One region of the Mesorhizobium sp. M8A.F.Ca.ET.208.01.1.1 genome, then DNA from elsewhere that is predicted to be linked to it. Evidence: predicted binding sites of a transcription regulator. Region 1 holds the regulator's gene; the other holds the start of a gene.
The links. Region 1 encodes PhoB, which activates phosphate uptake and scavenging genes when phosphate is short. Its sites were predicted from a motif close to TGTCATNNANCTGTCAT; they were not measured.
Positions count from the first base shown of each region.

Region 1 (12,000 bases):
GCATGACGATGACCAGCACCATGCCACAGGCCATGATGGCGACCGCGGACGTCTGCACCGACAGGTTCCACAGATTGCGCGGCGTGAGAAACGTGCGGCTGTCGAAATCGAGCGGATTGACGCCGAGACGCAGGCTCGAAATCACATGCAGCGCGACCCAGATCAGCAGCAGGGCGCCGATCATGCCGAGCATGCGGGTGTCGATCTCGGTCGCCTTCAGGAACCGGGCGACCGCGCCGAGTTCCGAGGCGCGCGCGGTATCGGCCTGCGGGTTGGACGTCGTATCGGTCATGATTTCCTCCAACCGGCTGGCCGTCTACGCGGATGCCGAAGCCAGCCTAGAAGCTATCCGCGTGATGCGGAAACACAAATCTTTTTGAGAAAACGCCGCGGCTTTGGGCCGCGGCGCCTTCATTTCTTCAAGCGGTCAAACTCAGTTGCAGGCCGCAACGCTGCCGGCGGCGACGCCCGCGCAGACTTCGTCCTTCTTGATCCAGCCGGCGTCGATGACGAGGTTGAGATTATCCTTGGTGATGGCGACCGGGGTCAGGAACAGCGACTTGACGGTGTTGCCGCCAGGCGTCGTGAAGTCCTTCACGCCGGCGATGTCGGTCATCTTCTTGCCGTCGGCGAGCTGCGAGGCGATCTCGGCGGCGTTCTTGCCGAGTTCACGCGCGTCCTTCCACACCGACACGGTCTGGGTGCCGAGCGCGATGCGGTTGAGCGCGGCATGGTCGCCGTCCTGGCCAGAGACCGGCACGGTGCCGGCGAGCCCCTGCGCCGTCAGCGCCGCGACGACGCCGCCGGCGGTGCCGTCATTGGCCGCGACCACCGCGTCGACCTTGTTGTCATTGGCGGTGAGGAACTGCTCCATGTTCTTCTGGGCGTTGGCGGGCAGCCAGCCGTCCGTATAGGCCTCGCCGACATTCTTGATCTTGCCCGAGTCGATGGCTTCCTTCAGCACTTCCATCGAGCCCGAGAACAGGAAGTCGGCATTCGGGTCGGCACCCGAGCCCTTGATGAAGACGTAGTTGCCTTCAGGCTTCACCTTGAACACTTCGCGGGCCTGCATGCGGCCGACTTCCTTGTTGTCGAAGGTCAGGTAGAAGACGTCCTTGTTTTCGATCAGGCGGTCATAGCCGACGACCGGAATGCCCTCGTCGAGCGCTTTCTGCACCGCCGGACCGATGGCCGAGGCATCCTGCGCCAGGATGATCAGCGAATTGGCGCCCTGCGAAATCAGGCTCTCGACATCGGTCAGCTGCTTGCCGGGATTGGACTGCGCATCGGCGGAAATGTACTTGTCGCCCGCGGCCTCGATCGCCTTCTTCATGGCGGCCTCGTCGGTCTTCCAGCGCTCTTCCTGGAAGTTGGACCAGGAAACGCCGATGACCTTGTCCTTCGCCTGCGCGACCGACACCAGTGTCAGCGACATGGCGACACCCGCCAGGATGGCGGCTGTGAATCTCTTCATGATATCCTCCCTGCGCCGCGTATGGCGCGACCAAACTGGCCCGAAGGCCGGCACAAAGGCTCTATTTTTTCGAGCCTCGAAAAAACACTGGTCCATCGCCAGAACACTGTCAACATCGATTCTGATGGATTTTGAGGTGCCAGAAATTTTTTTCGAGCCTCGCAATAAATAAATGACAGCACCGGCCGCTTCTGCCAGTGTTTGACCCTGTTGCCGGAGGTATTCGAGGGGGATCAAGAACCGCGGCAACCGGGAGGGAAAGCATGTCGGTGGGAATCCGCCACGACGATCTGCGCCGGCGCAACCGCGCAATGGTGATTGCAGCCGTGCGCCGGGATGGTCAGCCCTCGCGCACCGAGATCGCCGCCACCACTGGCCTCAGCCACTCGACCATATCGGCGATATCCGCCGACCTGATCGGCGAAGGTATCCTGACCGAAGGCAAGCCGAACGAGGCCGGCTCACTCAAACGTGGCCGGCCGCAGGTTGGCCTCGGCCTCAACCCCGAGGCCGCGGCTGTGATGACCGTGGTGCTGTCGCTGAATTTCCTATCCGTCGCCGTCATCGATTATGCCGGCCAGGTGGTCGCCGAGGAGCAGCGCCGGCTGGACACGCTGACCATGTCGCGCGAGGCGCTGATCGGCGAATGCACGGCAATAGTGCGCCGCCGCATCGAGGACCCCGATCTCGATATCCGCAGTGTTGCCCGCATCGCGCTGGCGATCCAGGGCATCACCGACACCAAGGCGCGTGCCATGCTGTGGTCGCCGATCACGCCGCAGACGGACATTGCCTTCGCCGACATACTCGAAGCCGAATTCGGCATCCCCGCCACCATGGAGAACGACTGCAACATGATGGCGGTGGCGTTGCGCTGGCGCGACCCTCAACGCTACCGCGACGACTTCATCGCCATCCTGCTCTCGCACGGCATCGGCATGGGCCTGGTGCTCAAGGGCGAACTGTTCACCGGCACCCATTCATCGGGCGGCGAATTCGGCCACATGATCCATCGCCCGGGCGGCGCGCTCTGCCGTTGCGGGCGGCGCGGCTGCGTCGAGGCCTACGCCGGCAACTATGCCATCTGGCGTAATGCCAGGCAGCTTGGCGAGGACGCCGAACCGGTCGCCGATGTCAGCGACGCGCAGATGCGGACACTCGCCGCGACGGCAAGGGAGAAAGACGGACCGGAGCGCGAAGCCTATCGCAAGGCGGGCGAGGCGCTGGGCTATGGGCTGGGCAGCCTGTTCGCGTTGATCGACCCGGCGCCGGTCGCCATGGTCGGTGTCAGTGCCGCCGCCTTCGATCTGATCGAGCCGGCCTTGCGCGAGGCCATCGCCCAGACCGCCGGCGGCCAGCATTCGGAATCGATTTCCTTCGACACCGAGCCGAACGAACTGCCGCTCATTCGCGAAGGCTGCGCCATGCGCGCCTTGACCTTCGTCGACCAGGAGATTTTCGCGCCGGGCGTGCAGGCGAGAGGCAGTGCTGGGAAGAGCGTGGCCTGAGCGAACGCTCCGGTGAATCACCACCAATGCTGGAGGTTGGCCGAGCGCCCTCAAGGTCGTGATCCCTGGGCGGAGCAGCCGCGAAGCGGCGTCGCGGAGACCCTGGGATCCATGCCGTGACCTCGATCGTAGAGTGCAACGGTGCAGAATTCTGCACTGCGGCGACGCGTCGAGGTCCCGGCATCGATCCTCGGGTCTGCGCCGCGTCGCTTCGCTCCTTGCTCCGCTCGTGGATGACGAAGTCAGGGGCGTAGCCGCCCTCGACCTAGTCTTCCCTGATCGCGTAGCCCGCGCCGCGAATGGTGCGGATGACGTCGGGCATGCGGCCATTGTTGACCGCCTTGCGCAGCCGGCCGACATGCACGTCCACCGTGCGCTCGTCGATATAGATCGTCTCGCCCCAGACATTGTCGAGCAACTGGCTGCGCGAGAACACCCGGCCGGGATGGCGCATCATGAATTCGAGCAGCCGGAACTCGGTCGGTCCGAGCCGGATTTCGCTCTTCTTGCGATAGACCCGGTGCGATTCACGGTCGAGCACGATGTCGCCGACCTTGAGCACGCTGGACAGCACTTCCGGCTTGGCGCGACGCAGCAGCGCCTTGACCCGGGCCATGAATTCCGGCGTCGAGAACGGCTTGACCAGATAGTCGTCGGCGCCGGTCGAAAGGCCACGCACGCGGTCGCTCTCCTCACCGCGCGCCGTCAGCATGATGATCGGCAACCTCTCGGTCTCGGGCCGCATTCGCAGGCGCCGACAGAGTTCGATGCCGGAAACAGCCGGCACCATCCAGTCGAGCACCAGGAGGTCGGGCACATTCTCCTGGAGGCGGATCTCGGCTTCGTCGCCGCGCGGCACCACCTCGACCTGGTAGCCTTCCGATTCCAGATTGTAGCGGAGGAGCACGCCGAGCGGCTCCTCGTCCTCCACCACCATGATGCGTGGCGCGATCATTGGCAGATCATCCTATCGTCAAGCCGCCGGCGCCGACATCGCCGTCTCGTCCTGCTTCGGACGATTGGCGGGCAGTTGCGTTCCGGTCAGCACATAATACGCATTCTCGGCGATGTTGGTCACATGGTCGCCGATGCGCTCGAGATTCTTGGCGCAGAACAAGAGATGCGTGCAAGCCGTGATGTTGCGCGGATCCTCCATCATGTAGGTCAGCAGTTCGCGGAACACCGAGGTGTATTTGACGTCGATGCGTTCGTCGTCATTCCTGAGCTTGGCGAGGGCGGCGGCATCGCCGGCCGCATATTCCTCGACCACGCCCTGCACCTGGATCAGCACCAGCTGCGCCATGGAATCGATCGAGTGCGACAGGTCGCGCGGCGTCGCGGTGAGGCCGACGGAACCGACGCGCTTGGCGATGTTCTTGGCAAGGTCGCCGATGCGCTCGAGGTCGCCCGCCATGCGGATCGAGCCGACGACATGACGCAGATCGTCGGCCATCGGCTGGCGCTTGGCGATCAGGGTGATGGCGCGGTCGTCGAGTTCGCGCTGGCGCGCATCCATGATGGCGTCGTCGGAGACGACGCGCTGTGCCAGCGCGTTGTCGGAATTCAGCAGAGCCTTGGTGGCGCCGCCGACCATCGTGCCGGCGAGATCGCCCATGTCGCTGATCAGCCTGCTGATCTGTCCGAGATCCTCATCGAAGGCTGCGACTGTGTGTTCGGCCATGATCCTGGTCCTCGTATGCGTGATATCAGCCGAAGCGGCCGGTGATGTAGTCCTGCGTGCGCTTCTCGCGAGGCGACGTGAAGATCTTCTCGGTCTTGTCGAATTCGACCAGTTCGCCCAGATACATGAACGCCGTCTGGCGCGACACGCGCGCCGCCTGCTGCATGTTGTGGGTGACGATGACGATCGTGTAGTCGGCCTGCAGCTCGTCGATCAGTTCCTCGATCTTGGCGGTCGACAGCGGATCGAGCGCCGAGGCTGGTTCGTCGAGCAGGATGACTTCCGGCTTCACCGCCACGGTGCGGGCGATGCAAAGACGCTGCTGCTGGCCGCCCGACAGGCTGAGGCCGCTGGCGTTGAGCTTGTCCTTGACCTCGGTCCACAATGCCGCGCGCTTCAGCGCCTGTTCGACACGGCCGTCCATCTCGGACTTGCTGATCTTCTCGTAGAGACGGACGCCGAAAGCGATGTTCTCGTAGATCGACATCGGGAACGGCGTCGGCTTCTGGAACACCATGCCGATCTTGGTGCGCAGGAGATTGAGATCCTGCGAGCGGTCGAGGATGTTCTGGCCGTCGAGCAGCACCTGGCCGTCGGCGCTCTGCTTCGGGTAGAGCTCGTAGATGCGGTTGAAGACGCGCAGCAGCGTCGACTTCCCGCAGCCCGACGGGCCGATGAAGGCGGTGACGCTGCGCTCGGGCAGCGACAGGCTGATATCCTTCAACGCCTTCGACTGGCCGTAGTAGAAGTTGAGGTTCTTGACCTCGATCTTGGCCTTATCCACGGCCACTTCGGGCGTGTTCAACTCGGTGGACAACATCGGTTTCATCTGTCCTCTCTGCGTCCGGTAAGGCTGCGGGCGAAAATGCTCAGGCCGAGAACCGTCAGGGTGATTATGAGTGCGCCGGTCCATGCCAGTTGCTGCCATTCCTCATAGGGGCTGAGAGCGAACTGGAAGATGGTGACAGGCAGGCTGGCCATCGGCGCGTTGAGATTGCTCGACCAGAACTGGTTGTTGAGCGCGGTGAAGAGCAGCGGCGCCGTCTCGCCGGAGATGCGGGCGATGGCGAGCAATATGCCGGTGACGATGCCGGAGAGCGCGGCGCGGTAAGCGACAGATTTGATGACCACCCAGCGCGGCGCGCCGATCGCGGTGCCGGCTTCACGCAGCGCGTTCGGCACCAGGTTGAGCATGTCCTCGGTGGTGCGCACCACGACCGGAATGACCAGGATGGCCAGCGCAACGGCGCCGGCAATGGCGGAGAAATGTCCCATCGGCCGCACCATCAGCTCGTAGACGAACAGGCCGATGATGATCGATGGCGCCGACAACAGGATATCGTTGATGAAGCGCACGATGGTGGTGAGCTTGGAGAAGCGGCCGTATTCGGCCATGTAGGTACCGGCGAGCACGCCGATCGGCGTGCCGACGATCACGGCGATGATCGTCATCACCACGCTGCCGTAGATGGCATTGAGCAGGCCGCCGGCGTCGCCGGGCGGAGGCGTCATTTCGGTGAACACGGCCAGCGAGACGCCGGACAGGCCCTTGTAGAGCAGCGCGCCGAGGATAAGCGCCAGCCAGGCGAGGCCAATGCCGGCGGCGACGACGCACAGCGTCATCATCACGCCATTCCTGCGCTTGCGGCTTTGGTGAAGCGATGCGGCTGTGGACATCGGTCAGGCTCCCGTACGGGCGTCGATGCGCATCAGCATGTAGCGTGCGATGGCAAGGATGAGGAAGGTGATGACGAACAGGATCAGGCCGAGCGCCACCAGCGAGGAGGTGTAGAGATCGCCAACGGCTTCGGTGAATTCGTTGGCGATGGTCGCCGAGATCGTCGTGGCGGGCGCGAACAGCGAAGTCGAGATGCGGTGCGCGTTGCCGATGACGAAAGTGACGGCCATCGTTTCGCCGAGCGCACGGCCAAGGGCGAGCATGACGCCGCCCATGATACCGATCCGGGTATAGGGAATGACCACGCGCCGCGTCACTTCCCAGGTCGTGCAACCGATGCCGTAGGCCGACTCTTTCAGCACCGACGGCACGGTGTCGAACACGTCCTTGGTGATCGAGGTGATGAAAGGCAGGATCATGATGGCGAGGATCATCGCCGAGGTGAGCAGGCCGATACCATAGGGCGGGCCGGCAAACAGATTGTTGAGCCCGGGAACACCATGGAACAGCCAGATGATAAAGGGTTGCACCGTCGTCTGCAGGAACGGTGCCAGCACGAACAGGCCCCAGATCCCGTAGATGATCGAGGGGATGCCGGCGAGCAGTTCGACCGCCATGCCAATCGGGCGCCGCAATGCGCGCGGGCAAAGTTCGGTGAGAAAGATCGCGATGCCAATGCCGAGCGGCACGGCAATCAGGATGGCGATGGCGGATGTGATGATGGTGCCGTAGATGGGCGCCAGCGCACCGAATTTCTCGGTCACCGGGTTCCAGCTTTCCGTGGTCAGAAAGGAGAAGCCGAAGGTCGAGAGCGCTTGCCAGGAACCGGCAAACAACGAGATGGCGACGCCGCCAAGCAGGACCAGAACCAGGATCGCGGCGGCGCGGGTCGCCGCATGGAAGATCGTGTCCGTCAGCGCGAAACGTCTGACGATCGCATCGCGCGAGCCCTTGATGGCTGGCAAGGCTTCCTGGACAGCACTCATGTCAAGCTCGGCTCTTTGTGTTGAGAAAAAGGAGCGCCGCGCAAAGCGGCGCTCCTTCGGGTGATGTTACTCGCCAGCGTAGACCGGCTTGCCGCCGGCCTGGATGTCGGCCTTCCACGAAGCCTTGATCAGGTCGACGACGCTGTCGGGGATCGACACGTAGTCGAGCGCCTTGGCGGTTTCCTTGCCGTCCTTGTAGGCCCAGGCAAAGAACTTCAGCGCTTCGCCGGTGGCGGCGGCATCGTCCGGAGCCTTGTGGATCAGCACCCAGGTCGAGGCGGCGATCGGCCAGGTGGCGTCGCCGGGCTCGTTGGTGATGATGACGTTGAAGTTCTTGGCAGTCTTGAAGTCGGCATTCGAAGCGGCGGCGCCGAAGGACTCGAGCGACGGCTCGACGACCTTGCCGGCTGCATTCAGCATCTTGGAGTAGGACAGCTTGTTCTGCTTGGCATAGGCATATTCGACGTAGCCGATGCCGCCGTCGGTCTGCTTGACGGTGTTGGCAACGCCTTCGCTGCCCTTGGCGCCGACGCCGGTCGGCCATTCGACAGCCGTGTCCGAACCAACCTTGTCCTTCCAGTCGGGCGAGAGCTTCACGAGGTAGTCGGTGAAGTTGAAGGTGGTGCCCGAGCCGTCCGAACGATGCACGACGGCGATCGCGGTCGACGGCAGGGTGAGCGAGGGGTTCAGCGCCTTGATCGCGGCGTCATCCCAGGTGGTGATGGCGCCGAGATAGATCTGGGCCAGCGTCTTGCCGTCGAGGACGAGTTCGCCCGGCTTGATGCCCGTGAGGTTGACGATCGGCACGATGCCGCCCATCACCATCGGGAACTGCACGAGGCCGTTCTTTTCCAGATCGGCGTCGGACATCGGCTTGTCGGTGGCGCCGAAGGTCACGGTCTTGGCGATGACCTGCTTGATGCCGCCGCCCGAGCCGATCGACTGATAGTTGAGGCCGATGCCGGTGTCCTTCTTGTAGGTGTCGGCCCATTTGGCGAACACCGGATAGATGAAGGTCGAGCCGGCGCCGGAAAGGTCAGCTGCCATTGCTGCGGAAAGGGTGAGGGTGGACGCCGCAGCCATTGCAATCGCAACGGCCGCCGAGCGGATGAAATGTCTCATGTGGCCTGCTCCTGTTCGGAAGATGGTCTCTCGGCGCCATTTCCTCCGGCGCCCGCTGAGGCCAATAGCCTTCGATTATAACAGTCGCATGACAGTTTCGTGTCAGCCCGGTAACGCGTCGCCCGCACCGGGAAAGGCGCTGATGCCCGGCGCTCGCGGCCCGGTCCGGGTTTACCGCCGGAATCAGGGGCTTGAGCCGTCCGGCGGCTGGAATCACCCAGGATTCGACCGAGCTTTCCCACGTGAATAAAATCCGGACGGGAGCGCGTTGCTCGCAGCCAGAGCGTGTCATGGCCGGGCCATCGCCAAAAACAGGTCCGTTGGGGTAGGTGACGCTGTTTCTTGCAGGCGGTCGCTGCTCCCGCCCGTAACCGAGAAGAGCGGAATTCGATTTTGCTATTGTTCCGGCTGGAGGCAGCCTTTGATATGGCGCGATCGCACCATAGTCACTGCACGCAGGGGTAGCGGCAAATCCCCTGCTGATTCCCTTGATTTGCCTCGCCGGATCCTGAAATCCGGGCGACGGGGGTGCTATCCCGCGTTGCGGTGGACCTGACGGCCGGCGCCAACCCAGCGCTCGACCTTCTCAAGCAAGGCCCTGGGGCTGATCGGCTTGGGCAGATAGTCGTCCATGCCCGCCTCCAGGCAGCGTTCGCGGTCGCCCTTGAGCGCATGCGCGGTGACGCCGACGATCGGCACATGCGTGCCGGTTTCCTGCTCCAGCAGGCGAATCGCGGCCGTCGCTTCGAGACCGCTCATCTCCGGCATCGAGACATCCATCAGGATCATGCACGGGTTGAGCGTGCCGAAAGCGTCGAGCGCCTTGCGGCCATTGCCGACGATCTCGAAACCATATCCGGTCTCGCCGAGGATCTGGGTGAAGACCATCTGGTTCACCTCATTGTCCTCGGCCACGAGGATATCCAGCCTGTGCCCGCCGACCGTGGCAGGCGGCCTGGGACGAACCGGTGGCGGCTGCAGCTGCGCGCGCTGCTCGGCTACCGCCAGAGACGACCGCAGGGCAACCTCGAGCACCTCGCCCGCTGGCGGCTGAACGGCGTGGCCGCTGGTGGTGTGGCGATGGCGCTGGATGGTCGCGACCAGCGTCTCCAGGAGCGCCGAGGAGCGTGCCGGTTTGATCAATTGCGCGTCGATGCCAAGATCGCGGTAGCTGGTGTTGGCAAGCGACTGGTCGACCGAGGTCAGCATGATGATCGGCGTGTCCGCGAGGCCCTCGGTATTGCGCACGATGCGCGCCATTTCGGCGCCGGTCATCTCGGGCATCTGGTAGTCGAGCACCACGCAGTCGACCGCCACGCCATAAGCTGCCGCGGCGATCAGCACCTTGAGGCCTTCGGCGCCGCTTTCGGCAGCGCAGGAATCGAACGTCCAGGAGGTCATCTGCTCGGTCAGGATGGCGCGGTTGACGGCATTGTCGTCGACGATCAGCACGCGTGCGCCGGTCACGTCCACCGGCGTGATGCGCTGCCCGTTCTGCTGCCCGGCCCCGGGCAGCGTCACCGTGAACCAGAATGTCGATCCCTTGCCCTCGGCGCTCTCGACGCCGATGTCGCCGCCCATCAGGTCGACCAGCCGCGAGGTGATGGCAAGGCCAAGGCCGGTGCCTTCGTGGCGCCTCGTCGACGACGTGTCGACCTGGCTGAATTTCTCGAACACCAGTTTCAGCTTTTCCTCGGGGATGCCGATGCCGGTGTCGGTGACCGAGATCGTCAGCCTGGTTCCCGTCGGAACCCGTTCTCCGGTCACGTCGACCAGCACATGGCCTTCATCGGTGAACTTCACCGCGTTGCCGAGCAGGTTGGTGACGATTTGCCGGATGCGGCCGACATCGCCGATGAACAGCCTTTCGAGCCGCGGCTCGATACGCACGATGAGCTCGAGGTCCTTTTCCTTGGCCCGCGTCGACACCAGCGTCGCCACGTCCTCGATCGCCTCGGCGAGATTGAAGGGCGCCGGATCGAGCACCAGCTGGCCGGCATCGATCTTGGAGAAATCCAGGATGTCGTTGATGATGGTCAGGAGCGCGTTGCCCGATTTGACGATGATGTCGGTGAAGGTCTTCTGCTTCAGATCGAGATTGGATTTGGCCAGGAGTTCAGCCATGCCCAGCACGCCATTCATCGGCGTGCGGATTTCGTGGCTCATATTGGCGAGGAATTCCGACTTGGCGCGGTCGGCGAGCACGGCGCGCTGGCGTGCCTCGCTGAGCTCCGCTTCGCGTTGCTTGAGCTCCGTAATGTCGGTGGTGGAACCGATCAGGTAGAGCGAACCGTCGGAGGCGATCATTGCGCCCTTGCGGGCAAACTGATGCCTGACGCTGCCGTCGGGAAGGCGAACCGTCTCCTCGATCTCCTGGGTCTCGCCGGTACGCAGCACGGCGAGATCGCTGGCCACGAAGGCCTCGCCATCCGGCCCGAATATCTCGACGTCGGTCTTGCCGATCGCCTCCTGCTTGCTGAAGCCGGTGAGGTCGCACCAGCCCTTGTTGACATAGAATTGCCGGAGGTCGGAGCGCTTGGCGTAGATCGACACCGGTACGTTGTCGATCAGGCTGCGGAACACCTCGTTCTCGCGCATGCTCTCTTCCAGGGCTTGCTCGCGTGCCTTGACGTCGGTGATATCGGTGCTGGAGCCCACCAGATGCACCGATCCGTCGGTGGCCACCAGGCGGCTCTTGCGCGTCATCAACTGCCGCACCCTACCGTCACGATGGGTAACGGGCTCCTCGACTTCGCGCACATTGCCGTTCGTCACGACATCGGCGTCGTCCTGGCTGAAGCCCTCCGCTTCCTCGCCGCTGAACAGCTGGCGGTCGGTCCGGCCGATGACATCGTCCTTGGTGAGGCCGGTGAGCGCGCACCAGGCCTTGTTGACGAATTCGATGCTCAGGTCCTGCGCCTTGATGAAGGCGGCCACCGGCAACTCGTCCATGACGTGGCGGAAGAGATCGATCTGGCGCATCGAGTCACGGAGCGCGGCCTCGCGGCTCTTCAGGTCGGTGATGTCGACGCGCACGCCGATGAACGTGCCGTCGCCGGTGCGCATGTCATAGACCTGGTACCAGCGTCCATCCGCATTGAGGCGCTCATAAGAAGAATTGGGCAGACGGTACCGCGCCAGGATGCCGTCGAGCCAGCGTTCGGAATCGACTTCGTACAGGCTGTCGATCCCGAGATCGCCGCTCGAACGGAAATAGCCGACCGAATGGCCGAACTCCAGCGCTTCGCGGAAGGTGCAGCCGGGCTGCCAGAAGGGTTTCAGCGCCGGCAGCGTATCCTGCAGCCTGCGGTTGGCGAAGACGAACTTGTCGTCCCGGTCGTAGATGATAACGCCGGCCGGCAGCGATTCCAGCACGTTGGCGAGATGCTTGCGCGCATCTTCGGCTTCGGTCTCGCGCCGCTTCATGTCGGAGATGTCGAAGAGAAAGCCGGCGACATAGTCGCGGCCGCTGGCCACGCGGACGCGATTCTTCCTGACGATGCGCGAACGGCTGGCGCCGCCGGCCTCGAAGCTTTCTTCCACTTCGTATT
Region 1 is NZ_SRUT01000002.1:883,317-895,316, forward strand. Features, by position in the region: gene EN851_RS14785 (sugar ABC transporter permease) at 1-292, opposite strand, end outside; gene xylF (D-xylose ABC transporter substrate-binding protein) at 434-1,474, opposite strand; gene EN851_RS14795 (ROK family protein) at 1,738-2,982, shown strand; gene phoB (phosphate regulon transcriptional regulator PhoB) at 3,248-3,937, opposite strand; gene phoU (phosphate signaling complex protein PhoU) at 3,956-4,663, opposite strand; gene pstB (phosphate ABC transporter ATP-binding protein PstB) at 4,689-5,492, opposite strand; gene pstA (phosphate ABC transporter permease PstA) at 5,489-6,340, opposite strand; gene pstC (phosphate ABC transporter permease subunit PstC) at 6,344-7,327, opposite strand; gene pstS (phosphate ABC transporter substrate-binding protein PstS) at 7,394-8,449, opposite strand; gene EN851_RS14830 (PAS domain-containing protein) at 8,981-12,000, opposite strand, start outside.

Region 2 (12,000 bases), on a different contig from region 1:
ATGTCGAGGTCGCCGAAGCCGGCAACTCCTACGGCGGCTACGGCAATCCCTATGGCGGCGGCTCGTTCGCGTCCGGCCGTGGCGGCAGCCAAGGGGCAGGAAGACAGAACCCGTATGGCGCCTCGCGCTTCGACAATATCGGCGGCAATTCGGGTGGCGCGGAAAAATCCGGTGCCTTCTCCAACACCTATTCGACACCGGGCTGGCAGCGCGCGCAGGCCAACCGCACCGAGGCGACCGACCGCAACTGGGGCACGCGCTCGGGCCATCAGGTCGAGCGCATCGGCTATGGCGAGACAGACTCCGGCTACGGCGCCGGCCGCACCAGCGTAAAGGGCCGCACCATCGACGGCGAACTGGTCGCCAAATCCGTCTCCGACACCCCGTCGGCCTTCAGCGTCGGCGACCGCGTCTTCCACCAGAAATTCGGCAACGGCAACATCGCGGCCATCGAAGGCAACAAGCTGACCATCGACTTCGACAAGGCCGGCCAGAAACGCGTGCTGGACGGGTTTGTCGCGGCGGTGTGAGTTGGGGCCGTAGCTTTGACAAGAAGCCGGCGAAGCCGTTCAATCCACCTTCTTTTCGCCCCGCTCGCCGGCCTTCACGATATCCCCTGTCGTAAACAGGATTTCCTTCAGTTCCGCGCGCCAGTCGGTCTTCTGGCGCAGCAGGAATTCGAGGTCCATGCCGAAATGCTTGAACTCCTCGCTCTGCGCGTTCTTCATGATCGCCTTGGCTTGCGGGTCCTTCTCCACCGACATGCGCTGTTCGTACCAGCCGATCGCTTCCGCCTCCTCGATCAGCGAGGCGATCATGCGGGCGAAGGTGCGCACTTGCTGCGACAGTTCTTCCGGCGGTTCGTGATACTGGTCGAAACCCATGTCGTCCTCCATTGGCCATCCCGATGAATGTCTGGGGAATGCCGCCGGTTCCGCATCATCGCTGCAATTCCGCCAAGGCCCGCTCCAGCGGCGCCGACGAAATCTGGATCGGCCCGGAGAACGCCACATCCATGTCCAGGATCAGGTAGATCGCCCCGGCGATCAGCGCGGCCGAGACCATGAAGGTCGCGGCAGTGATCGCATTCCTCGGCGCCCTGAACCCGAAACTGGCGAAGATCAGCGCCAGCCACGTAACCAGCATGACGATCAGCGGCCAAGGGATCGTGCCCTCCGACTGCTCGATCAGCACCCAGCGCAGTTCCAGCACTTTCTGCAGCCGCTGACGGACGTCCTGCAAGACGGAGGCGCGCGCCGCGTCGGCCGGGGGCAGCGCGCTCAGCCGCGTGCCGATCTCCGTCAACAGATGTTCGGACAGCTCATTGCCGGCGGCAGGCGTCTCGTCGCCCTGCATGGCATCGGCCACCACCCCCTGCACATAGGCGACCAGCGGCTGGCGCACCGCGTCGGTTTGCGGTCCGTATTGGCGCAAGGTCCTGTCGAGCAGGATCAGCTCCGTCGCATAGGCATGCACATTGTGATCGATCGATTCGAAGGTGTTCTTGGCCGAGTTGATCATCAGCCCAAGCATCAGCGAGGTCATCACTCCGAACAGATTGGCGGCGAGCCGGACCACGGCATTCGTATCGTCGTCGCGATGCCTGACCGGCATCCTGGGCCACACGGCCATGGCGGCGAAAGCTGCCCCCGCCAGGCACAGGAAGATCACCGTTGCGATTAAAGTTTCGCGCATGCCGCTCATTTCTGCACGAGACGCGCGGATTGCCAATGGCTGCTGGAATTGAGCCAGCTTCAGACCTCTTGGTGCGCGTTTGCCGGCCTTCAGGAAACCGGTGCCGCTCCACCTTCTTCGGTGCGCCGGGCGATGAACGCGTCGAGCACGCCTGACGTGGCGGCGGCCGAAGCGGGCGGCTCGAAATCGGCCAGGATGCGCTTCCAGATGCCGGTGGCGCGTTCGGTGGCGTTCTTCGAACCGCTTTGCGTCCAGTTGCCGAAATTCGACCAGTCGGCCACCAGCGGTTCATAGAAGGCGGTGCGGTAGCGCGCCATCGTATGGCCAGCCGAGAAAAAGTGGCCGCCCGGCTGCACTTCGGCTATCGCCTCGAAGCCAATTGCGTCGTCGTCGCCGGGCGTCGCGGCGCAGAGTTCGGCGACAGTCTGCAGCGCCTCGATATCGGTAACCAGCTTTTCAAGGGAAACACTCAAGCCCCCTTCCAGCCAGCCGGCCGCATGGATGCAGACGGTGGCGCCCGACAGCACCGAGCCCCAAAGCGCGAACTGCGTCTCGTGCGCGGCTTGCGCGTCCGAAATGTTGGCCGCGCTGCCGCCGCCCGAGCGCCATGGCAGACCGGTGAAGCGCGCCAGTTGGCCCGCGCCCAGTGTGGCCTTGATATGCTCCGGCGTGCCGAACGCCGGTGCGCCCGATTTCATGTCGACATTGGAGGAGAAGGAACCGTAGACCACCGGCGCGCCCGGCCGCACGATCTGCGCCAGCGTCAGCCCGGCCAGCGCTTCGGCATGCTGCAGCGTCAGGGCGCCGGCCACCGTGATCGGCGCCATCGCACCGGCCAGGCAGAACGGCGTGATGATCAGCACCTGCCCCGCCTTGGCAAAATCGATGATGCCTTGCGCCATCGGGATGTCGAGCTGGCGCGGCGAGTTGGTGTTGATGACGGTGTAGCAATGCGCGCCGGAGTGGAACTCGTCTTCGGACAGCCCGCGGGTCAGCCTGATCATCTCGAAACTGTCATCGACCTGCGGCGTGCCGCGTGCGAACACGAACGGGAATTTGTCCGACAGGGTCAGCTGCGCCCGGTTGACGGCATAGTGGCGAAAACGGTTGTCGATGTCCTGCGGCTCGATGCACGGCCCCAGCATGTGCAAGACATCGAAATGCTGCACCAGCTTGATGAGCTCCTCGAAAGCGACCAGCGTTCCGGGTCGCCGGCCGCGGTCGAGATCGGTGACATTGGGCGCGCCGGAGCCCGCCAGGAATGTCATCGAACCCAGTTCGAGCAACAGATCGCGAGCACGCGCGCCTGCATTGGCGTGGATCGATCGCGGCGCCGAGGCCAAGGCTGCCATCACCATGTCGCGGCCGATGCGCACCATGTCGGTCTCGGGATCGACCAGCGCGCCGGCGCGGGCGAGCACTTCGCGCGCCTGCGGCAGCAGCACCTTGATGCCGAGCTCTTCCAGCACCCGCAGCGCCGTGTCGTGGATCGACGCCACCTGGTCGTCGGAAAAGATCGGCTGCGGGAGGAATGGATTCTTCAGCGACCGGTAATTGGGCTTGCGGCTGGATTCGCTGCCCGCCTCGCCGGTGCGTCCGCGCCGGCGTTCGCGCCTGCTGTCTCGTGCCGCCTCATCGATCATCGGAAGTTCCTCCTCATTGCCGCATCGCCTTGCCCTGGGGATCATAGGGCGAGGCAGAGATGACCCGCGCAGGCCGTTCGACGCCGACAATGTGTACCGAAAGCGCCGTCCCCTCCCCGGCGAAATCGTCGTCCACCAACGCCAGCGCGACGCTCTTGCCGATCGTGTAGCCAAATCCGCCGGAGGTGACGAAGCCGACGCGCCGGCCGCCATGCCAGACCGGCTCGAAGCCGCTGGCATCGGCATCGACGGCGTCGATCTCCAGCGTCACGATCCGCTGCGCGGCGCCGGCGTCTCGTTCCTTCAGCGCCGCGTCGCGGCCGACGAAATCGCCCTTGTCGAAGGCGATGAAACGATCGAGCCCGGTCTGGCCGGGCGTGTAGCCCTGCGTGAATTCGCGCGACCAGATGCCGAAGCTCTTCTCCAGCCTGAGCGCATTGAGCGCGTAATAGCCGATCTCGGCCAGGCCGAGGTCCTCGCCGGCGGCAAGCAGCGTTTCGCGCAATGTGGCGTGCATGGTCATGGGGCAGCTGATCTCGAAGCCTAGTTCGCCGGCGATGGAGAGACGGGCAACCCGCGTGTGCACCATGCCGACATCGAACGCGCCGCAGGCCATGAACGGCAGCGCCTTGCCCGACACGTCCTGATGCGTCGTTCGTTCCAGGATCTTGCGCGCATTCGGTCCGGTCAGCAGGAAGCCGCTCATGGCATCCGAAATGTCGGTGACCGTGACGCCCTCTCGCGCCTGTCTCTCGAACCAGCGCAGGTGGAACTCCCGGAGATAATAGGAGCCCATCAGCCAATAGTCGCCGCCGCCCCAGTTGATGACGGTCAGATCGCCCTTCAACCGCCCGTCCGGCCCGAGCATGGGCGCCAGCCGCGCCTGGCCGGCTTTCGGCAGCCGGCAGGCGAGCAGCCGGTCGAGCCACGCCTCGGCGCCCGGCCCTGAAATCGCGTAGCGCGAATAGGCCGAGATATCGATGAGGCCGGCGGCACGGCGCACCTGCAGCGCTTCGTCGCCGACGATGTCGAAGGCGTTGGAGCGCTTGAGCGTCGTGTTCTCGCAAAAACCCATCGGCGCGAAATAGGCCGGGATTTCCAGCCCCCAGGAGGCCGTCCATTCGCAGCCGGCAGCAGCCATCCCGTCATAGGCGCCCGGGCGCTTCAAAGGCCGGCCCGCCGGCAATCGCTCATTGGGAAAGGTCATGACGAAGCGGCGTGAATAGAACTGGCGTGTCGTCTGCCTGAGATATTCGCGGTTGGCGGCGAAGGCGCCGTAGCGGGCGATGTCCATGCCGAAGATGTCGGCCTGCGGCTCGCCGTAAATCATCCACTCGGCCAGCGACTTGCCGACGCCGCCGCCCTGGCTGAAGCCGGCCATGACGCCGCAGGCGACCCAGTAATTTTTCACGCCGCGCACCGGCCCGACGATCGGATTGCCATCGGGGGTGAAGGTGAAGGCGCCATTGACCCATTTGCGGATGCCGGCCGTCGCCAGGCAGGGAAAGCGTTCATGCGCCTTGGCGAGTTCCGGGCTGATGCGGTCGATGTCTTCCGGAATCAGCTCGATGCCATAGTCCCATGGCGCGCCGTCCATGTTCCAGTGCTTCGGGTTCTGCTCGTAAACGCCGAGCAGCACGCCCTTGCGCTCCTGGCGCAGGTAGGAGAAGCCGTCGAGATCGACGGCGATTCCGATCTCCCGGTCGAGCGCCGCGATCTCGGGAATGTCCTCGGTGACGAAATAGTGATGCTCCATCGGCGTCACCGGCAGGTCTACGCCGGCCATGCGGCCGACCTGCTTGGCCCACAACCCGCCGGCGTTGACGACATGCTCGGCAACGATGGTGCCCTGCTCGGTGACGACATCCCACTGGCCGTCGGTGCGCGCCTTCAGCTCGACCACGCGGTTACGCAGGATGACATCGGCGCCACGCTTCTTGGCAGCACCCGCATAGGCATGCGTCGTGCCGTAGGGATCGAGATGACCTTCGTTGGAATCGTGCAGGCCGCCGAGCACGCCGGTGACGTCGACGATCGGGCAGATCGCCTTGATCTCGTCGGGCGTAACCAGCCGGGCGGTCTCAATGCCAACCGATTGGAACACCGCCCACGCCGATTTCAGCCACTCCCAGCGCGCCGGATCACTGGCGATGTTGACGCCGCCGGTCATGTGCAGCCCGATATCCCAGCCGGATTCGGCCTCGATCTCGCGGTAGAGGTTGATGGTGTAGTCCTGCAGCGCAGCGACATTGGGATCGGCGTTGAGCGCATGGAAACCGGCCGCCGCGTGCCAGGTCGAGCCGGCGGTCAGTTCGGCGCGCTCGATCAGCGCCACATCGCTCCAGCCGAACCGCGTCAGGTGGTAGAGCACCGAGGCGCCCACCACGCCACCCCCAATGACAACTGCGCGGTAGTGCGACTTCAAGGCTTCCCTCCCGGTCTGTCAGAGGCAGCACCATATACGCGCTGTACATAAGTGTCTAGTACGCTGAATACTGCAGATGGACGGTCAACAATCTCATGCCGTCCAGCGTTTTCATCGGCACTTGGAGATCGCCGCTGGTCGGCGTCGCGCACTGTCACGCAAGCATCATGTTGACGCCTTAGATCGCTTTCGGGGAGGCATGCGCGGCATCATCGATGCGGCACCTCTTTCCGTTTGTCCTTCGGCCGCTCCGGCATGCTTCGTCACAAAGAGGATTGTCCATGAAACACCTGCACCGAACCGCCTCGCTCGGCGTCGCGCTGGCCTTGTTCACCGCTCTCACCCCGGCGCTTGCCGACGGCGTGGCCTACGTCAACAAGGGCCTGGTCGGCGTCGGCCGCATCCCGGCCGACCAGCGCGACAAGTTCGGCGAGACCTTCGGCTCGGGCTCCGGCATGGCGATCGACACATCCGGCTGGACGCATGATGCGGGCACCTACAAGGGATCGCTCTGGCTCCTGCCCGACCGTGGCTACAATGTCGCCGGCACCACCGACTACCGGCCGCGTCTCAACACCATCGGCATCGAGTTCACGCCTGTCGCGCCGGGCGCTGCTCCCGCCGCCGGCCAGGAGCAGAAGGGCGTCAAGGCGACGCTTGCCGACACGATGCTTCTTACTGACGACAAGGGCGCCGATGCCACCGGGCTCGATCCGCTGTCGGATGTGCGCCCGGCCGCCGGCGACATGCCGATGCTGCCCGTCGCCACCAACGGCAAGCTCGCTCTCGACAATGAGGCCATCGTGCGGCTGCCCGACGGTTCGATGTTCATCTCCGACGAGTACGGCCCCAACATCTACAGGTTCTCCGCGCAAGGCCGCCTGATGTCGGCGACCCAGCCGCCGGCGGCCCTCGTTCCGATGCGCAAGGGGACACCGAACTTCTCCTCCGACAATCCCGGCCCGGGCGCCGCCGACCCCGATCCGAAGGATCCCGAAACCGGACGCCAGAACAACCAGGGCCTCGAAGGCATGGCGATGACGCCGGACGGCAAGTTCCTGATCGCCGTGCTGCAGTCGGCTCCGAGGCAGGATGGCGGCGATTCACCCTCGACACGGCAGAACACCCGGGCGCTGGTCTATGATGCCTCCGACCTCGCCCATCTGAAGCTCGCGCATGAATATGTCGTGCCGCTGCCGGTGTTCAAGGATGCCAAGGGCAAGACCAAGGTCGCCGCGCAAAGCGAGATCGTGGCGCTTTCGGACACGTCCTTCCTGATGCTGGCGCGCGACAGCGGCAACGGCCAGGGCCTGAAGAAGGGTGACGCGTCACTCTACCGCCAGATCAACATCGTCGACCTGTCCGGCGCGACCGACATCGCCAGCGGGCCTTTCGATGCCGCCGACAAGCCGGTCGCGCCCAAGGGCGTGCTCGACCCGTCGGTGACGCCGGCCAAGCTGACACCGTTCATCGACATCAACGACGCCGCTGAGCTTGGCCGCTTCGGCCTGCACAATGGTGGGGCGAAGGACCACAATGAGCTCTCGGAAAAGTGGGAAGCGATGTCGGTCGCCAGCGTCCTCGATCCGAAGCTGCCCGACGACTATTTCCTGTTCGTCGGCAACGACAATGACTTCCTCGCCCAGGACGGCTTCCAGGTCGGCGCCCCCTACAAGGCCGATGACGGCGCCGATGTCGACACCATGTTCCTGGTCTATCGGGTGACGCTGCCGGGTCTCGGCAAGAAGTAACGATCACCGCACAAGCGGGCGCGCCTGGCGCGTCCGCCTGAGCAGGTCGTGAAGGCAGTTACTTCAAGAACTCGGCGTCCTTCGGCACGCCCGCATCGATCGGCTTGGCCGTCCTGCTCGACACGGCCATGATCTTGCCGGCGGCCGACAGGTTGGGCCGCACGAAGACCTGGGCGGGCTCCGTTGACCCGGCTGTCGAGGTCGATGATGTCCCATCATGGCGCGAACGCCTTGGACCGTCCGCCTACATCGACCTGTCCGGTTGAATCTGCGATCATCGCGCACCGGACTCGAGATAGGCCTTAGCCATGGACGAAAAAATGCCCGCGCGTCGGCGCACCGGCGACCTGACCAGCGGCCCGATCCCGCGCACGCTGCTGCTGTTCGCCCTGCCGGTGCTCGGCTCCAATGTGCTGCAATCGCTGAACGGCTCGGTCAATGCCGTCTGGGTGGGCCGATTCCTCGGCGAATCGGCGCTGACCGCGACCTCCAACGCCAACCTCGTTCTGTTCCTGATCCTCGGCACGGTGTTCGGCATCGGCATGGCGGCCACCATCCTGGTGGCGCAGTCGGTCGGCGCCCGCGACCTGCCGGAGGCGCGCCGCATCGTCGGCACCAGTGCCACCTTCTTCTTCCTCGTTTCGGTGGTCTTCGCGGTCTGCGGCTGGATCTGGGTCGATACCATCCTGGGCGCGCTTGGCACGCCGGCCGACGCCTTGCCGCTGGCGCGCTCCTACCTGCGCATCATCTTCGTCGCCGTGCCGATGATGAACCTTCTGTCCTTCGTCATGACCGTGCTGCGCGGTGCCGGAGATTCCCGCACGCCCTTCATCTTCATGGCGCTGGCGGTGGTGCTCGACATTGTGCTCAATCCCCTGCTCATCCGCGGCATCGGCCCGTTTCCCGAACTCGGCATCGCCGGTTCCGCCACCTCGACGCTGATCGGCCAGACCGTGAGCGTCATCGCCATCCTAGTCGTGCTCTACGCGCGCAAGCATCCGTTGCGGCTGGCCGGCGCCAATCTCGCTCTGCTGCGCCCCGATCCGGCGCTGCTGCGCATCGTCGTCTTCAAGGGCGTGCCGATGGGCCTGCAGATGATCGTCATCTCGGCGGCGGCGCTGACGGTGATGGGCATCGTCAACTCCTATGGTTCGCAGGTTGCCGCCGCCTACGGCATCGCCGCGCAGCTCTGGACCTACATCCAGATGCCGGCACTCGCCATCGGCGCCGCGGTCTCTTCGATGGCGGCGCAGAATGTCGGCGCGGGCCGCTGGGACCGGATCGGCCGCGTTGCCGCCTCCGGCGTCGGCTTCAATCTCGTCCTGACCGGCGCCCTCGTCGCGCTGCTATGGGTCTTCGACCGCTCGATCCTGGGCCTGTTCCTGAGCAGTGACAGCGCCGCCATCGATATCGCCGCCCACATCAACACCGTCGCATCCTGGTCGTTCGTCCTGTTCGGCATCACCATCGTCGTGTTCGCCACGGTGCGCGCCACGGGGGCCGTGATGCCGCCGCTGATCATCCTGGTGATTTCGGTGCTCATCGTGCGCACCGGCTTCGCCTATTACATGCGCGGCGTGATCGGCGAGGAAGCACTGTGGTGGAGTTTCCCGGCCGGTTCGATCGCCTCGCTGGTCCTGGCCGCGGCCTACTACCGCTTCGGCGGCTGGCGCAGCTTGCACATGATCGAGAACAGGCCGGCTGCCGGCGAACCGCCCGACACCGGCCTTGGCATGCCGCGCCAGCGCGCGAACATGACGCCTGAAACGCCGCACGGCTGAAGCACGGCTGCCGGCCAGTTGACGGCTGTCTCAGCGTCTTTGCCTGAGCCCGAAGGCAAGCGCCACCAGCGCGAACACGATGATCATGACCGCGAAGGCCAGGCTCGCCGCGACAGGGTTGGCATAGGTCGACACGACGCCGATGCCGATGACAGGCAGGGCGTTGCCGACAAAGCAGCAGACGAAGAAGCTGGACACCACTTCGGCACGGCGATCCTGCGGCGCGATCTCGTTCACCACCTGCAGGCCGCCCCGGTAGCCAAGGGCGGCCACGACACCGCAGCAGGCCGTCGCCACGATCATCAATGCCATCGAGGCCAGCATCTGCGCCGCCACCACCAGCAGCACGCTTGGGATCATCGAGGCCAGGGCGGCCAGCATGGCCTTGCTGCTCTGCACACGCATCAGCGCCACGATGCTGGCCGCCGCGACGATCGCCAGTTCAAAGAACAGAGCGCCGGCAACGGCATGGTTTGCCTCGTGCAGCTGCTGCGCCAGGATGCTCGGCGCCAACGCGGCATAGAAGCCGACCAACGCCATCGCGCCGAAACCGGTCACCGCCGGCGCGACGAAGCGCGTGCGTATCTTCTCAGGCACGGAGAGGTGCGGCCGCATCGAAATCCGCCCAAGGCCACCCGGTTTCGCCACGGTTTCACGGGTGCGCCAGACCAGGACCGCCACCACCGCGAGCGCCATGAGATAGACGATGAAGACCAGCCGCAGCGGCCAGGGCTCGTATTGAGCCAACAGGCCCGATATCAGCGACCCGAAACCGAGACCGAGGAAGTTGGTGCTGGTGGTGATGATGCTGGCACGTGATTTGTCGGCGGCCGGCAGAAGCTCGGCAATCCAGGCGGTCCCGGTCCCCGCGCCGATGCCGATACCAAGCCCGCTCAGGATGCGTGCCACGTCGAGCGACACGACATTTCCGGCGAACAGGAAGATAAGCGCGCTGACAATGGCCACAATCATCGCCGCCAGCGCTGCTGGCCGGCGTCCGACCACGTCCGACACGCCACCGAACACCAGCAAGGCGCCGAGATTGCCGACGACATAGACCGCGTAAATCAGCGTCAGAGTGATCTGCGAAAAGCCGAATTGCTGCTTGTAGATGATATAGAGAGGCGTCAGCACCGTGCTGCCGGCAAACAGCACCGCGATCATCGCCGCGACAGCCGGGATCGCGAGGACGTCGCCGCTGGCCTCGTTCTGGGTCTGCGCCAAATCGCGAAAGGCCATGGCCAACCTCGTCACCAGTTTCAGGGATCGCGACGTTAACGCGCCCTTACGACAGGCGTTCCGGTGAACGGCCACGCTCCTGACACCACGGTGGGCCTTGCCCCACCAGGCCCATTGCCAAAAACGCTGATCGGGGCCAGCGGCCCCGATCAGTCACGGCATCCCTTCGTGCCGTATTGGATGCAAGCGGTCTATTTGCAGGAAACCGGGCCTACTTGCAGGGAAAGCCGGGCGCGATCTTGCATTTGCCGGGACGCGGCTTGTGCGGCGGGCGGTGGTGCGGAGGACGGTGATGAGGCCGATGGTGCCAGTGCGGCGGCCGATGCGGCGGGCGCACGATGATGACCGGCGGATGCACGACATGGGTCCGCGAGAGATAGCCGGAACTGGCCCAGCCGCTGACAACCGCCGCCATGGATCCTGCACCAGCCAGGCTGGCAGCCGGTCACGTCGACCCTGAAGCCGGCCGGCAGCGTCCCGACCTTGGCGTATCCCGCGCCAGGCCCGGTGCGCACGTTGAGGCTGGTCGTGGTATGGGCGCCGTAGGCGAAGGCGGCGGCGGACGTCCCCAAGACGGCGGCCAGAATGGTCGCTATCGCAAGCAGAAATCGAAGTTTCATCAGTCCCTCCATTCGGTCGCCGGCCGTTCGACTGCTTCGGCCGGGACTGCATCGCAAGGGGAGAGGCAGCGCCAAGAAAAGTCAACAAGTGGCCAACGCCAACCACCACGATCACCGGTCCGGGCGTATGGTTTCCCCTGATATAGTTGAGGATTTTTTCGTGCGCCGTTTATCGGCGCGCCAACATCCGCTAACGATTTACTATCTTTCGGCAATTCGTCGCGGACCGAGGCAGTGATCATGGGCAAAGGCAGGGTCGAGGCATTCACCGACGGTGTGGTGGCGATCATCATCACCATCATGGTGCTGGACCTGAAGGTACCGGAGGGCGAGGATTTTTCGGCCCTGCTGCCGCAGTGGCCGATCTTCCTGTGCTACGTGCTCTCCTTCATCAATGTCGGCATCTACTGGAACAATCTGCACAACATGTTCCACACCGTGCAGCGTGTCGACGGCCACGTGCTGTGGGCGAACCTGCATCTGCTGTTCTGGTTATCCCTAATGCCGGTGACGACCGCCTTCATGGGCGAGAACCATTTCGCCACGGTGCCGGTCGCGGTCTACGGTTTCGACCTTGTAATGTGTGCAACCGCCTACAGCATGCTGGTGATTGCACTGCATCGGCTGCATGGGCCGGATACCGGATTCGCCAAGGCCATCGGTCGCGACCGCAAGGGAAGGATTTCGCTTGCCGTCTACGTAGCGGCCGTTGGGCTGACCTTCCTCGACCGGTGGATCGGCGTGGCGCTCTATGTTGCCGTCGCCCTGGTTTGGCTGGTGCCGGACACCCGCTTTGCACGGGTATTGGAAAAATAGCTTCTTTGTCCGGCGCAATTCCTGAGGGAA
Region 2 is NZ_SRUT01000001.1:209,905-221,904, reverse strand. Features, by position in the region: gene EN851_RS01050 (UvrD-helicase domain-containing protein) at 1-530, shown strand, start outside; gene EN851_RS01045 (hypothetical protein) at 570-884, opposite strand; gene EN851_RS01040 (DUF4239 domain-containing protein) at 940-1,695, opposite strand; gene EN851_RS01035 (trimethylamine methyltransferase family protein) at 1,785-3,338, opposite strand; gene EN851_RS01030 (FAD-dependent oxidoreductase) at 3,352-5,763, opposite strand; gene EN851_RS01025 (esterase-like activity of phytase family protein) at 6,045-7,514, shown strand; gene EN851_RS01015 (MATE family efflux transporter) at 7,835-9,295, shown strand; gene EN851_RS01010 (MFS transporter) at 9,326-10,534, opposite strand; gene EN851_RS01005 (SH3 domain-containing protein) at 10,726-11,154, opposite strand; gene EN851_RS01000 (TMEM175 family protein) at 11,395-11,970, shown strand.
Region 2: the regulator PhoB is predicted to act here: its motif matches at 5,916-5,932, upstream of EN851_RS01025 (esterase-like activity of phytase family protein).